DNA from 3 places in the Agrobacterium sp. 22094 genome. Region 3 is predicted to be linked to each of the others. Evidence: riboswitches for the same ligand, from Rfam matches in the RefSeq annotation. Region 3 holds a riboswitch; each other region holds the start of a gene.

Region 1 (4,952 bases), on a different contig from region 3:
GGAAAAAAGAAAAACAAAAACGCCCATTTTGGCCGATCGCATCGCCGACTTCGTTGAGAAGATCAAAACAACGCGCAAGGACGACGGCAGCTTCGACACGAAAGCAATCGGACGTCTATGGGACGACGAGGTCCGTTTCCATTTCGAAAACGGCAGAACCGCCAAGACGCTTGAGCTTTACATCGTCAAGTACCGCTATGCGCTGAAAGACGCCTTCGGGCCGAAGACGACACCGCTTGCCATCTGCAACATGAAAAAGCTGCGCGAGCGTCTCGATACCTACATAGCGCGAGGCGATTACCCGCAAAGCGGGGTGGCGATGTCGATCGTGGAGAAGATCGAAAGAGCCGAGCACAACACGGCTGGCCGCAAACCCCGCTTCCTGCTGCGCGTTTCGGACTTCATCTCCGCTATCAATGGGGTCAGCACCAAGGGAGAGATGCAGGCGCTGTGGGACAGGGAAATGGACGCCATGACCGGCAGAACACAGGCGACGGTCATCTCCTACATCACGAAATATCGCAATGCCATTCGCGAGGCCTTTGGCGAGCAGCATCCCATGCTGCGCATCGCCGCAGGCACGCCGCAGCTCTACGATGACGCGCGCAAAGCCAAAATGGCGAAGATCGCCACCAAGCACGGCTCGCTGATCACCTTCGAACATTATTCAGAAGTGATGCGACGCTGCCGGCGCTTCCTTCACTCGGAAGACCCGCTGACGATCGGCATCGGCCTGATCGGCACCACCGGTCGGCGTCCCTTCGAAGTCTTCACCCAGGCTGAGTTTACCCCAGCGCCCTATGGCAATGGCGTCTCCAAATGGAGCGTGCTGTTCAACGGGCAGGCGAAGACGAAGCAGGGCGAAGGGACGAAATACGGCATTACCTATGAAATTCCGGTCCTGGAGCAAGCCAAGATCGTGCTCGAGGCCTATCGACGCCTGAGAAACAGCAGCGATGGCAAGCTTTGGCTCGGCATGAATGTGGACGAGTTTTCCACCGATGCGAGACTGCCGCTGCGCGATGCAATGATAGCGAAATTCGAGGACCTCTGGCCGAAAGAAGAGCCGCCGAAGCCCTATGGGCTACGTCACCTCTATGCCGAAATCGCTTATCGCAACTTCGCGCCCGCCAATGTGACGAAGAACAGCTATTTCGCCGCCATCCTCGGCCATAACAACAATGATCTGGAAACGTCGCTCTCCTACATGACCTATGCTTTTCCTGAAGACGAGCATGAATCGAAAGCGCGGGCGGAGCGTGTGGCGGATCGCACGATACGGCAGATGATCACCGTCAATCAGATCCCCGGTATGGCAGGCGAGTAAAGCACAGCGACGCGCATTTTCATGGTCTTGTAGATGATGGGCATCGGCGAACTGGGCATTCCGTAAACGCCTTATGACCGGATCACACGATACCGGCGCGCCAGGTACATCTCGACGCCAGCCCGTGTGAGGAAAGAAGCAAGGCCCACGATGATCGCCACAACCCTGATGCGGAATTCATCGGCCTCGACCTCGGCGTGCCGGGTGTCCAGCAATGTGTGTTCCGTAACGGTGATCTCGCCGATGATATCGCGGATGCGGTCCATCGTTCCGACAGCCATGTAACCGATTTCATTTGTGCGGGCGGCATCTGCACCGACGCCATCATAGAGCGATATTGAGTGCTTCAGCTCTTCAAGCTTCTTCTCGATCAATGCGTCGAGCGCTTTGACGCGGGCAACCTGGTCGGAATTGTCCGATATCCTGGTCATCAAATCGTTCTGAAGCAGGTGCAGGCGCTCCATCGCCTTCTCATACGGCGCGAGATAGCGCTTGTCGCCGCTGACGAGATAGCCCCTCTGTCCCGTCTCGGCATCATCAAGCGCGATCAAGACGTCCTTGGTGGTATCGATCGCTTCATAGGTATGCACCACCATATCGTAATGGTCGCTTAAAAGGTCATGCGTCCATGAGGTGGCAAGGATACCGGCAGCCAAAACGACCCCGACCGGTATTGATCGCAGCAGTGTCGGGAATGTCAGATACTTGTGGCGCAGCGACGTTAAAGACCAGTCAGACATTTACGGGATCATCCAAGCAAGCGCAGTTCAACGTCGTTATATCCGTCCGATGGCAAAAGCGCTAACAGGTTGGCATACACCGTGCCAGGCAGTTCAACGCAACAACAATCAGGAAGTTCAAAGTCGTTCGCCGAATTCGATTGCAGCCATGTGACGTGAACTGGTCTGTCAAACGCCTTGACACGAGGTTCTATTTCTCATTTAGAGTCAGGCATTCCGAGGGGAGCATCGAACGATGCTGAGATGGCGGTGAGCCGGACCCTTGAACCTGATCCGGTTCATACCGGCGTAGGAACGGAACAGTCGCCGTCAGGCACAGCTTTCTTTTCCATGCGTCATGCTTATCCGGGTCCGCTAACGGCGTGTCTGGAGATGAACGGCTGATGGTAAGATTTCCCACCGCAGAAAAAGCGGCAGACCTTCTGGCTCTTGTGCGGGAGCGACGACCGCGTGTCCACTGCCTGATGAATACGGTGGTGCAGAAGTTTACCGCTGACGGCATCACCGCAATCGGCGGCATCCCCTCGATGACATCGTCGGAAGAGGAAATCGAGAGCTTCGTGACGAAGACGGATGCGCTGACGATCAACCTCGGGACGCTGGACGAAGCGCGCCGCAAGGTCATCCGTATCGCCGTCACTATCGCCAATCGCCAAGGCAAACCCTGGATCGTCGATCCGGTCCATTGCGACTACTCCCCTTCACGGCTAGAATTCGCCCATGAATTGAGCCGGCTGCACCCCTCGATCACACGTGGGAACGCGGCAGAAATGGCGGTTATCGGCGACGTCGGTGGTGCATTGCGCATTCAGACGGGAGCGGTGGATAGCTTGAGTGATGTCGACCGCAAGGTCCGGATCGTCAACGGCCATGCCCTGATGGCAAAGGTGACGGGAACCGGATGCCTTTCCGGCGGTATCATTGCCGCCTTCATGGCCGTCGAGCCGGATGCGATGCTGGCTGCAGCATCGGCTCTGACTGTTACCGGCGTTTCCGCAGAGATCGCGGCCAGACATGCCAGCGGACCGGGATCGTTCGAAGTCGCCTTTCTGGACGCGCTCTTCACTCTGAGGAGCGAAGACATTCTCTCCCATGCGAGGATCGAACATGACGAAGATTGATTACCGGCTGAATGCCATTGTCGACGCCTCTCTCAGCGATATCGCTCCGCTTGCCGAGCTTGCAGCTCTGGCAGCACATAACGGTGCAACGATCATCCAATATCGCGACAAGACCGCCTCCACACGCCAGATGATCGACCAGGCAAGAGCCATCGTTGAAGCCCTGAAAGGCACCGGCGTACCGCTGGTGATCAACGATCGATTAGATGTCGCCATGGCAACGGGCGCAGATGGCGTGCATCTCGGCGCAGACGATATGGATGCAGACACAGCAAGGCGCCTTCTCGGTCCCGATGCGATCATCGGGCTCACCGTCAAATCCATGGCTGATGCCCGACACGTCGCGCAAGCACCGGCCGATTATGCCTGCATTGGCGGGGTGTTTGAAACCACCTCCAAGGTTAATCCAGATACGCCGGTCGGCCTTGCAGGGCTAAAGCAAATAAGGACATACCTGCGCAACGAGCGACCAGACCTGCCGGTGGGCGCAATTGCCGGCATCACGCTGGAGCGCGTTCCCGACGTGATTGCAGCAGGTGCCGATGGGGTGGCGCTGATCTCCGCCCTATTCCGCACGGACGATATAGCAACGACGGCCAAGGCGTTTCGCAATGCCGTGGATGAAGCGATGGGAGCACGCCCATGACCGCCATTGCTTTGACCATCGCCGGTTCCGATAGTGGCGGCGGTGCCGGCATTCAGGCCGACCTCAAGACATTCTCCGCTCTTGGTGTCTATGGTGCGAGCGTCATCACCGCCATCACCGCACAGAACACCAAGGGCGTGACCGCGGTTGAAGATATTTCCGCCACGATCATTGCGGCTCAGATGGATGCGGTGTTTTCCGACCTCGATATCAAGGCGATCAAGATCGGCATGGTCTCGCGCACCGACACGATACGAACGATTGCCGAGAGACTGCGCAGCCAGCCCCAACCGGTCGTCCTTGACCCCGTGATGGTGGCGACCTCCGGTGACAGGCTGCTTCAGGAGGAGGCAATCGAAACGCTTCGAAGCGAATTGCTGCCGCAGGCAACGCTTGCCACGCCGAACCTTCCTGAGGCGGCACTGCTGACCGGGACCGGCATCGCCACCGATCGTGCCGCGATGCTGAAACAGGCCGAGATGATCCTGGCGCTTGGTGCGAAGGCTGTCCTGATCAAAGGCGGCCACGGCACCGGATCAAAGAGCGTCGATCTTCTGATTGACGGCGAGACAATTCAAGAATTTGCCATGCCGCGCATCGAGACGAAGAACGACCATGGTACCGGCTGCACGCTCGCGGCAGCGATTGCGGCCCATCTGGCGCTCGGTCTGCCGTTGACGGATGCCGTCGGCCTGTCCAAAGACTATCTCCAAGGTGCGTTGGCAGCAGGCCGCGACCTTAAGGTCGGTCATGGTCACGGGCCGGTTCATCATTTTTACCGCTGGTGGGCGCCCTGACGGGCCGGCCCGATCAAGATTTGCGCTCCGTCGCACGCGGCTTGGGGGCGGCGAGCGCATTGCGGATGGCGAAGCTCGAATGGATGCGTGAGACGCCCGGAAGCTTGGAGAGAATATCCTTGTGGACCCGCTCGAAATCGCCTGCGGTTTCGACCTCGACGCGGAGAAAATAATCCGAGCCGCCGGTCATGAGATAGCATTCTCGCACTTCCGGATAACGCCGCACGGCATTTTCAAAGCGATTGAGAAAATCCTCCGTCTGCCGGTCGAGCGTGATCTGGACGATGACGGAAATCACCTCTCCACCGGCGGCACTTCCGG
Region 2 (4,952 bases), 150 kb from region 3:
CGCAGAAGGAATGGACGGTACCGGCAAGCTGCGGGAAGCTCTTCATGTAGCCGCTTTTTTCGAAATAGGCGCGATTGATGCCGGGCGGAAAGCGGATCGCTTCGGCCTTATCGCCGGCCCCCACCTTGCTGACCAGTCTTTCGAGACCGGTGATCACGTCTTCGAACTGACCGCTTCGGCCATAGAGACCGTCCACGCCGGTATCGATGAGCAAACCCTTGTCGAAGAGCCTGTCGAGGAAAGATGTTTGTGCGTCCATGGTCCTACCTCAGAAGGCTCGTATCCTGCTTTTGAACCAGCAGGAGATTGGCGGAATTGCTCAGGATTCTGTCGTTGGAAATCATCAGCCGGGCAGAATGCGCGTCACGCAGATGACGGCCAAGGCTATAGGGCGTGCCGTTCTTGTAGCCCATGATGCCGCAGATCAGCATGGCATGGTCGATGATTTCCAGAATGGTCTCGGACGAGCAGATCTTGACGTTGTTCATGGCAATGGCAAAGCCCATCGACATCAGCTTGTCCGGGTCGGATCTGGTCTCGTCATAGGCCTTGATGCCGGCAATCACGTTGGATTTGACGATCTGCAGCTTGTTCGACACTTCGGCCAGTCGCAGTGCGCCTGGGGGAGCGGACCCTGGCGATTTGCGGGCGGCGGCGCGCACGAAGCTTTGCGCCCGTGCCACCGCGTCAGAGGCGATGCCGTACCACACGCCGCTCCACAGAAGGTGCGAGGTGGCGAGCATGGATTGGGCTGCAATTTCAGCAAAAGGCTTGGGGAAAATCTGTTCGGCCGGGGCCTCGCCCTTGAACAGGAAACCGTCGGAGCAGGTGCCGCGCATGCCGAGCGTATCCCAGACATGGGTGCGCTCAAGGCTATACTGGTCTTTCAGAAATACCGTCATCACCTGATCGGAGGGAGCGGCATCCTTGTTGCTGCGCGAGGTGATGAGAATGGCATCGGCTTCGCTGCCATAGGAAATGACGGTCGCGTCCTTTTCCAGGCGGCAGATGTCACCATCCACCTCGATGGCGCAGATGGAATTGCGGAGATTGCCGCCAATGCCGCCTTCGGTGGTGGCGGAGGCCAGCAGCAATTGTTCGTTTGCCAGGCGGCGCATGAAGGCGCTGTGCCATTGGCTTTCTTCGCCGTGCTCCACAAGGCTCGAGGCCTTGATGTGGTGCATGGCGTAGATCATTGCGGTGGCCGAACAGGCCTGGCCCAGAATGGAGCAGATATCGGCAAGCTCCAGCATGGTGGCGCCTTCGCCGCCCATGTGAACCGGGACCTGGATGCCGAGCAGCTTTTCCTCGCGAAGCGCGTCGACGGCCTCTTTCGGGAAGCGGCCTTCGGTATCCACCGCATCGGCATGTTTTGCGGCAATCGCCGCCACCCGCGCCGCCCGGGCGCTCAGTGCTTCACGGTGAGGCGCGAGCGCGAGGTTCATCAGGCAGCCTCTTTCCCGTCGAGAATGGCTTTGACCGTGGTTTCGATGGCGGCGATGCTGGCAAAGGATTTGCGGTTCAGCATGCTGTCGGGAAACTCGATGTCGAAGGCCTCTTCCAGGCCCAGCATCAGCTGCACGGAGGCGAAGGAGGACAGGCCCGCGGCATAAAGATCGGCATCGTCGGCAAGCGTGTCGACGGAAACGGGAAGCTGACCGAATTTTGCCAGCACGTCACGGATAGTAGAATTCATCCCAAGTATCTCCCTTTAACTGGAGCCATTATCGCGTAACTTCTGAGTTACATTTAAAAACATAACATTGTCATAAGTGGTGCGGTTAATTTCCGGTGATATTGCTTGGCGCCCAACGCAATTGTGGTTTCCGCACCGCCCTCTTTTGGCGCAACCAGCTGCCAGCTTGACAATCGGCGCCATGAGGTTTTTGATTGCGGCATTCACCAGGGGGGTCCCGGCAAGGGGCTGAGATACTGCTAGAGCGCGCAGTGACCCGTTGAACCTGATCCAGTTCATACTGGCGTAGGGACGGTGCAAACGCGGGCATTCTGGCAGAACCGGCTCAACGCCGGGGAACCGTCATCATTCCTATCCCGCGCTTTTCGTCTTCATGCTCGAACTGGGTCTCCACTGTTTTGCTTTGGAGCCTCACGATGAACATTGCCGCTAAAAATCTCACCCCAACCGTTACCACCGGTCCGTTGCCGGCCTCCACCAAGGTGCACAAGCCGGGCGTTCTTCACCCGCATATCCGCGTGCCGATGCGCGAAATTGCGGTCCATCCCACCGCCGGCGAACCGCCGGTGACCGTCTATGATGCCTCCGGTCCCTATACCGATCCGACGCATCTTGTGAACATCGATGCCGGTCTGCCGCGTCATCGCCAGGAATGGGTTCTGGCGCGTGGCGATGTCGAAGCCTATGAGGGCCGGCATGTGAAGCCGGAAGACAATGGCTTTGCCACCGGCGAGCGACTGACGCCGGAATTTCCGGTGCGCAACCAACCGCTGCGGGCCAAGGATGGAAAGGCCGTCACCCAGCTGGCCTATGCGCGGGCGGGCATCATCACACCGGAGATGGAATATATCGCCATCCGCGAAAACCTCGGACGCGAGGCGGCGCAGGACAAGCTTGTGCGCGATGGTGAAAGCTTCGGCGCGCATATTCCAGATCATGTGACGCCGGAATTCGTCCGCCAGGAAGTGGCTTCCGGTCGCGCCATCATCCCCTCCAACATCAACCACCCGGAAGCCGAGCCGATGATCATCGGGCGGAATTTTCTGGTCAAGATCAACGCCAATATCGGCAATTCCGCCGTCACCTCCTCCATGGCGGAAGAGGTGGAGAAGATGGTCTGGGCCACGCGCTGGGGTGCCGATACGGTGATGGATCTCTCCACCGGGCGCAACATTCACAATATCCGCGAATGGATCATCCGCAATTCGCCGGTGCCGATCGGCACGGTGCCGCTCTATCAGGCTCTGGAGAAGGTCAATGGCATTGCCGAGGATCTAACCTGGGAGGTGTTTCGCGATACGCTGATCGAGCAGGCGGAACAGGGCGTGGATTACTTCACCATCCACGCCGGCGTGCGCCTGCATTACATTCCGCTGACCGTCAATCGCGTGACCGGCATTGTCTCGCGCGGCGGGTCGATCATGGCCAAGTGGTGTCTGCATCACCACAAGGAAAGCTTCCTCTACGAGCATTTCGACGAGATCTGCGACATTTGTCGGGCTTATGACGTGTCGTTTTCACTCGGGGATGGCCTGCGTCCGGGCTCGATTGCAGACGCCAATGATGCCGCGCAGTTTGCCGAGCTGGAGACGCTGGGCGAGTTGACCCAGATCGCCTGGGCCAAGGATTGCCAGGTGATGATCGAGGGCCCCGGCCATGTGCCGATGCACAAGATCAAGGAAAACATGGACAAGCAGCTGAAGACCTGCGGCGAGGCGCCCTTCTACACGCTTGGACCGCTGACGACCGACATCGCACCCGGTTACGACCACATCACGTCCGGCATCGGTGCGGCGATGATCGGCTGGTTCGGTACGGCGATGCTCTGCTATGTCACGCCGAAGGAGCATCTGGGTCTACCGGATCGCAACGACGTGAAGGTCGGTGTCATCACCTACAAGATCGCGGCGCATGCCGCCGATCTTGCCAAGGGCCATCCGGCAGCGCAGTTGCGGGACGATGCTTTGTCGCGCGCCCGCTTCGAATTCCGCTGGGAGGATCAGTTCAACCTGTCGCTCGATCCGGAAACGGCGCGCTCCTATCACGATGAGACGCTGCCGAAGGAAGCGCACAAGGTCGCGCATTTCTGCTCCATGTGCGGGCCGAAATTCTGCTCCATGCGCATTTCCCACGATATCCGCGCGGAAGCCCAGAAGGAGGGGCTAGAGGCGATGGCGGAGAAATTCCGTCAGGGTGGCGATCTCTACATGCCGCTGGAAAAGCCGGTTCCCGGTGAATGAGATGCGCATTCTCATCAAAGGGGCAGGCGTTGCCGGTCTGACGGCTGCCCTTGAGCTGACGCGGCGCGGTCTTGCGGTGACGGTGTTCGATACCGCGCTTGAGATCGGCCGCGGCGCATCCTGGTTTGCCGGCGGCATGCTGGCGCCCTGGTGCGAAAGGGAGAGCGCCGAACAGGCGGTGCTCGACCTCGGCCAGGCGGCGCTCGACTGGTGGGAGGAGGCCACACCCGGCCTCATCTCGCGCCATGGCACGCTGGTGGTGGCGCCAGCACGGGACAGGGCGGAACTCTTGCGCTTTGCCTCGCGCACCAGCGGCTACCGCCTGGTGGATGAGGATGAGATTGCAGCACTCGAGCCGGACCTTGCCGGACGCTTCCGCCATGGGCTGTTCTTCGAGGGCGAAGGTCATCTCGATCCGCGGCTGGCGATGACGGCGCTGCATCTGCGTCTGGTGGAAAATGGCGTGGTCTTTCATCTGGGCGGCGAGGCCATCAACGAAGGCGGCTTCGATCGCATCGTCGATTGCACCGGCCATACGAGAGTTGGCTCGCTCTCAGGGCTTCGGGGCGTGCGCGGCGAAATGCTCTATCTCGTCACGCACGAGGTTTCGCTGTTGCGCCCGGTGCGGCTCCTGCATCCGCGCATCCCGCTCTACATCGTCCCGCGTGAACCGGGGCGCTTCATGCTGGGCGCGACGATGATCGAAACAGAGGAGGCGGGGCCGATTTCCGCCCGCTCGATGATGGAGTTCTTGAATGCCGCTTACGCGCTGCACCCCTCTTTCGGCGAAGCGCAGATCATCGAAAGCGGTACCGGCATCCGGCCTGCCTTTCCCGACAATCTTCCGCGCATCGTTCAGGAGGGCAAGACGCTCTTCATCAATGGTGCGCACCGGCACGGCTTCCTGCTCTCGCCTGCCATGGCGCGCCAGGCTGCCGATTTCATCGAACACAAGGAGGTGTACCATGCGGATCCACGTCAACGGCGAAGTGCATGATCTTTCCGCCGCCACGCTG
Region 3 (4,952 bases):
GCCATGGCGAAGGCGCGCCACAGGACCGGAAGATCGACAAGGCGAAAACGGGAAAAGCCTGTGAGGCCGAGGCTTGAGACCAGTTTTTCGGTTCTTGCCTGATGGGTCGTGAAGGCGGGTTCGAGAACGCGCATGGCAAAGGGCAAGGCCATCAGCATGTTGATGAGCGCCACGAGGAATGGCGCGAAGAGGGACACATCGCCAAAGGGCCGCAGCAGCAGAAACCAGCCACTACCCAGCACGACGGGCGGCACGAGCAGCACCATCGAAGCGCCGCCACCCAAAGTCGCCGCGATAAGCCTTGCACCCCACGACGGTGCATTGTTGTCCGCAACCACCTGGCGTGCCCGGATGAGCGCCACGGAGACGAGAACCGAAAGCGAGGCCGAGAAAAGTGCGATCGACAGGCTGGTGATGGCTGCGCGCCGAAATATCTCGGCGCTCAAAAGACGCCACAGATCGGCAGTCAATCCGGAGGCCGCGACGGCAACGAGGGGCGACCCGACCAGCAGCATCGCAAGAACAATGACAAGCCCATCCCAAAGACGCGCCAACGGGCGAGCGGCATCGAAACGACGAACCGTCTGGCCCTGCGTCTGCCCCTCCGCTTCCGCACCCGGCAGAAACGAGAGCAGCACGAGAAGCAGGCCGGTCATTGCGATCTGCATCAGCGACAGGGCGATGGCACGTGGCGGATCGAAATCGAAGCGGAGCGCCTGATAGATCGCCACCTCGATGGTCGTCGCAGCCGGACCGCCGCCGAGCAGCAGGACAAGCGTGAAGCTCGTGGCGCAGAGCATGAAGATCAGGCCCGCTACACCCGGCACGAGCCGCCGCACCACCGGCCATTCGATGAAGCGGAAGGTGGAAAGGGAATTCATGCCGAGCACGGCACTCATGCGCCAATATTCGCCGGGCATTCTTTCCAGCCCCGCCAGGAAGAAACGCACGGCGAGCGGCAGGTTGAAGAAGACATGGGCAATGAGAATGCCGGATAGGCCGTAGATGCTGAAAGGTCGCGCCACGCCCGCAGAGAGAAGTGCTGCATTGAGCAGCCCCTGCCTGCCCCAGATGGCAATCAGCCCGAGCGCGCCGACGATCACCGGCAGCCCCATGGGCACCGCCATCAGCCGGATGATCCAGATACGGCCGGGAAAATCCCGCTGGCGTGCCAGCGCCAGTGCGACCGGTAGGCCGAGCGCCACCGAAAGAACAGTGGAGAGCGTCGCCTGCCAGAGCGTGAAGCGGAGAATGCGCAGCGTGTAGGTATCGAAGAGGGCGTTCGACGCCGCCTGTGTATCGAAGGAAAGCAGCGCTGCGACCGCAAGTCCGATGAAGAGCAACACGGCGACAAAAGCCGCCATGCCACTGATCAGGAACCGTCTTCTGTCGCTGCGCGCAATCACGGGCGGGGTCCGCGTGAGATTACTTCACGCTCATCGCGGTCAGCCACTCATCGATCCAGGCCTTGCGGTTCTTCGCCACCTCTTCCGGCGACATCAGGAAGGTCTTGGTCGGCTGGACCAGCTTGTTGAAGGCATCCGGCAGCGGCTGCGACGTGGCGGTGACCGGCATCATCCAGTTGTTTTCCGGAATGGCATCCTGGAAGCCAGGCGTCAGGATGAAGGAAAGGAACCTCTTGCCAAGCTCCTTCTCCGGCGCGTTCTTCAACAGACCGGCGACTTCGATCTGAATGTAATGGCCTTCCTCGAAGCTTGCTGCCTGATAGCGCTCGCTGTGCTCGGCCACCATATGATAGGCGGGCGATGTGGTATAGGAGAGCACCATCGGTACTTCGCCCTTGGTGAAGAGGCCGTAGGACTCCGACCAGCCCGGCGTAACCGTCAGCACGCGATCCTTGAGCTTTGCCCAGGCTTCCGGCGCCTTGTCGCCATAGACCGACTTGACCCAGAGCAGCAGGCCAAGACCCGGCGTCGACGTCCGCGGATCCTGAATGGCGATCTTCTGCGACGGGTCGCCCTCGACCAGTTCTTTCAGGCTCTTTGGCGGGTTCTTCAGCGTCTGTGTGTCGTAGACGACGGCAAAGTGGCCGTAATCATAGGGAACGAAGACATCGTCCTTGAACCCGCCCGGCACCTTTGCCGTAGAGGCGTCGATACCCGATGCTTCGAAGAGCCCAGTGTCCTTGGCTTCAGCGATGAGGTTGGTATCGAGACCGACCACGACATCCGCCTTGGAGCTGACACCTTCCAGCTTCAGGCGATTGAGCAGCGCCACACCGTCGGCGACGCCGACGAAATTGACGGTGCAATCGCAGGTCTTCTCGAACGCCGCCTTCACCTTGGGACCGGGACCCCATTCGGAGACAAAGCTTTCATAGGTGTAGACAGTGAGGACCTTTTTATCCTGCGCGACGCCAAGGCTCGGCAGGAGGAAGGATGCGGCGACGAGGCCGGACAGCAGAAAACGACGATACATCAGACACCTTCTCGAATGGGTTACGGGAATAGGCGTCTGGATGGAAGCCGTCTAATCCCTCCGCCGGTGTTAACCGGATCAGGTTCTTCGGGTTGGCGAACGCCTCTCAGCCTTGTCTTTTCGACAAAGCACCCCGTTAGAGCGAGAAAAGATGTAATGACACAATCGGTTATTGGCAAGACGTGACGCCGCGCGCCTATGCCTGCTCCGTCATGTAAACCAGCTCCCAGACATGGCCATCGGGATCCTGAAAGCTTGCGGCATACATGAAGCCGTGGTCTTGCACCGGTTTCCACTCGCGCCCACCGGAAGACAGCGCTGTTTTCAGCATGCTGTCGATTTCCTCGCGACTGGACGCCGAAAGGCAGGTCAGCACCTCCGTGCCGCGATTGGCATCGGCGATCTCGCCATTGATGAAATCGCGGAAGCGTTCTTCCTGCAGCAGCATGACGAAGATGTTCTTCTCGACGATCATGCACAGCGTTCGCTCATCGGAATATTCCGGATTGAAGCTGAAGCCGAGCGCCGTGAAGAAGGCTTTCGATGTCTCGATATTCTTCACCGGGAGATTGACGAAGATCATGCGCATGGTGGGGCTCCTCCGTTTTGGATAGAGAACCGCATATTTCACGACCTGTCAAAGATGGTGTGGACTAGCCTTCCATCTCTTCGCGCAGCATCTCAAGCTCGAGCCATTCTTCCTCCATGGCGTCCAGCTTTTCGCGAAGCTTCGCCATCTCGTCTGCCAGCTTGTTGAAAGCAGCCGGGTCCTTGGCAAAGAGCTGCGGATCGGCCATGCGCTCTTCGCGCTTGGCGATCTCGCCCTGCAGCTTTTCCATTTCCTTCGGCAGGTTTTCCAGCGCAAACTTCTGCTTGAAGGAGAGCTTTCCCTTGGCCTTGGACGGCTCGGCATTGGTCGCAGTGCTTGCCGAGGCCTTTGCCTTTTCCTGCTTTTCGGAACGCTTCTTCTCTTCGGCCGCACCCTTGCGCTGCGCCATCATGTCGGAATAGCCGCCCGCATATTCGATCCAGCGGCCATCCGGCGCATCCGGGTTGGCAGGCGCGATGGTCGACGTCACCGTGCGGTCGAGGAAGTCACGGTCGTGGCTGACGAGAATGACGGTGCCGGAAAAGCCAGCGACGATTTCCTGAAGCAGATCCAGGGTCTCGATATCGAGATCGTTCGTCGGCTCATCGAGGATGAGAAGGTTGGTTGGCCTTGCCAGGATCCGCGCCAGAATGAGACGTGCGCGCTCACCACCAGACAGATTGCGGATCGGTGTGCGGGCCTGTTCCGGCTGGAACAGGAAGTCCTTCATATAGCCGGTCACATGCTTCTGCTCGCCATTGACCAGCAGGCTCTCGCCGCGACCATCGGTCAGGTAATGCGCCAGCGTATCGTTAGGATTGAGGTCCTCGCGCTTCTGATCGAGTGTGGCAATTTCCAGATTGGTGCCAAGTTTCACCGTGCCGCTATCGGGCGCCAACTCGCCGGTCAGCATCTTGAGAAGCGTGGTCTTGCCCGCACCATTCGGCCCGACGAGACCGATGCAATCGCCGCGATGCACGCGCAGCGAAAAGGGCGCGATGATGGTGCGATCGCCATATGACTTGGTGATAGCCTCGGCCTCGATCACCAGCTTGCCGGATTCGCGCGCTTCTACCGCCGTTGCCTGCACGGAGCCTTGCGGACCCTTGTGGCCGCGATAGGCCGCACGCATATCACGCAATTCTCCCACGCGGCGCATGTTGCGCTTGCGGCGTGCCGTCACGCCGTAGCGCATCCAGTGCTCTTCGCGCTCGATCGCCTTGCCGAGCTTGTGCTGCTCCAGCTCTTCCTCTTCCAGCACCTTGTCGCGCCATTCCTCGAAATAGCCGAAGCCACGGCTGAGACGACGCGACTGGCCGCGATCAAGCCAGACGGTGGCCGTCGAAACCTTCTCCAGGAAGCGACGGTCGTGCGAGATGAGGACGAGCGCGCTTCGCGTCTGCTGCAATTCGCTTTCCAGCCATTCGATGGTCGGCAGGTCGAGATGGTTGGTCGGCTCGTCCAGCATCAGGATGTCGGGCTCCGGCGCCATGACGCGGGCAAGTGCCGCGCGGCGCGCTTCGCCACCGGAAAGGCTCGATGGATTTTCCTGACCGGTCAGACCCAGATGTTCCAGCAGATAGCTGACACGGTAGGGATCGTCGCCCGGTCCGAGACCGGATTCGGCATAGGCCTGCACGGTGTCATAGGCGCCAAAATCCGGCGCCTGCTCCAGATAGCGGATCGTCGCGGACGGATGACGAAAAACCTCGCCCGACTGCGCTTCGACAAGACCGGCGGCGATCTTCATCAGCGTCGACTTGCCTGACCCGTTTCGACCGACGAGGCAGATGCGATCGCCCGGCTCCACCTGCAGGTTGGCGCCATCCAGAAGTGGCGTCACGCCAAAGGTCAGCTTGATATCGTCGAGTTTCAGAATGGGGGGTGCCAAGGCATCAGGCTCCGGTCAGATCGTAGGGACGGG

What was found. A riboswitch is a leader RNA that binds a small molecule or an ion and turns the genes downstream of it on or off. The one in region 3 is predicted to bind thiamine pyrophosphate.
Region 1: it holds a riboswitch for thiamine pyrophosphate, as region 3 does, so the genes downstream of both, ACTJK5_RS15900 (hydroxyethylthiazole kinase) here and thiB (thiamine ABC transporter substrate binding subunit) in region 3, are expected to answer to the same signal.
Region 2: it holds a riboswitch for thiamine pyrophosphate, as region 3 does, so the genes downstream of both, thiC (phosphomethylpyrimidine synthase ThiC) here and thiB (thiamine ABC transporter substrate binding subunit) in region 3, are expected to answer to the same signal.

What each region holds. Positions count from the first base shown of each region.
Region 1 is NZ_JBQEPX010000003.1:212,958-217,909, reverse strand. Features, by position in the region: gene ACTJK5_RS15910 (telomere resolvase) at 1-1,327, shown strand, start outside; gene ACTJK5_RS15905 (CHASE3 domain-containing protein) at 1,399-2,067, opposite strand; TPP riboswitch at 2,277-2,379, shown strand; gene ACTJK5_RS15900 (hydroxyethylthiazole kinase) at 2,451-3,188, shown strand; gene thiE (thiamine phosphate synthase) at 3,175-3,834, shown strand; gene thiD (bifunctional hydroxymethylpyrimidine kinase/phosphomethylpyrimidine kinase) at 3,831-4,631, shown strand; gene ACTJK5_RS15885 (Lrp/AsnC family transcriptional regulator) at 4,645-4,952, opposite strand, start outside.
Region 2 is NZ_JBQEPX010000005.1:24,578-29,529, reverse strand. Features, by position in the region: gene ACTJK5_RS19085 (amino acid--[acyl-carrier-protein] ligase) at 1-259, opposite strand, end outside; gene ACTJK5_RS19080 (acyl-CoA dehydrogenase family protein) at 264-1,445, opposite strand; gene ACTJK5_RS19075 (acyl carrier protein) at 1,445-1,696, opposite strand; TPP riboswitch at 1,895-2,006, shown strand; gene thiC (phosphomethylpyrimidine synthase ThiC) at 2,113-3,936, shown strand; gene thiO (glycine oxidase ThiO) at 3,938-4,933, shown strand; gene thiS (sulfur carrier protein ThiS) at 4,902-4,952, shown strand, end outside.
Region 3 is NZ_JBQEPX010000005.1:175,108-180,059, forward strand. Features, by position in the region: gene thiP (thiamine/thiamine pyrophosphate ABC transporter permease ThiP) at 1-1,406, opposite strand, end outside; gene thiB (thiamine ABC transporter substrate binding subunit) at 1,426-2,439, opposite strand; TPP riboswitch at 2,478-2,585, opposite strand; gene ACTJK5_RS19735 (VOC family protein) at 2,636-3,028, opposite strand; gene ACTJK5_RS19740 (ABC-F family ATP-binding cassette domain-containing protein) at 3,093-4,919, opposite strand; gene ACTJK5_RS19745 (thiamine diphosphokinase) at 4,924-4,952, opposite strand, start outside.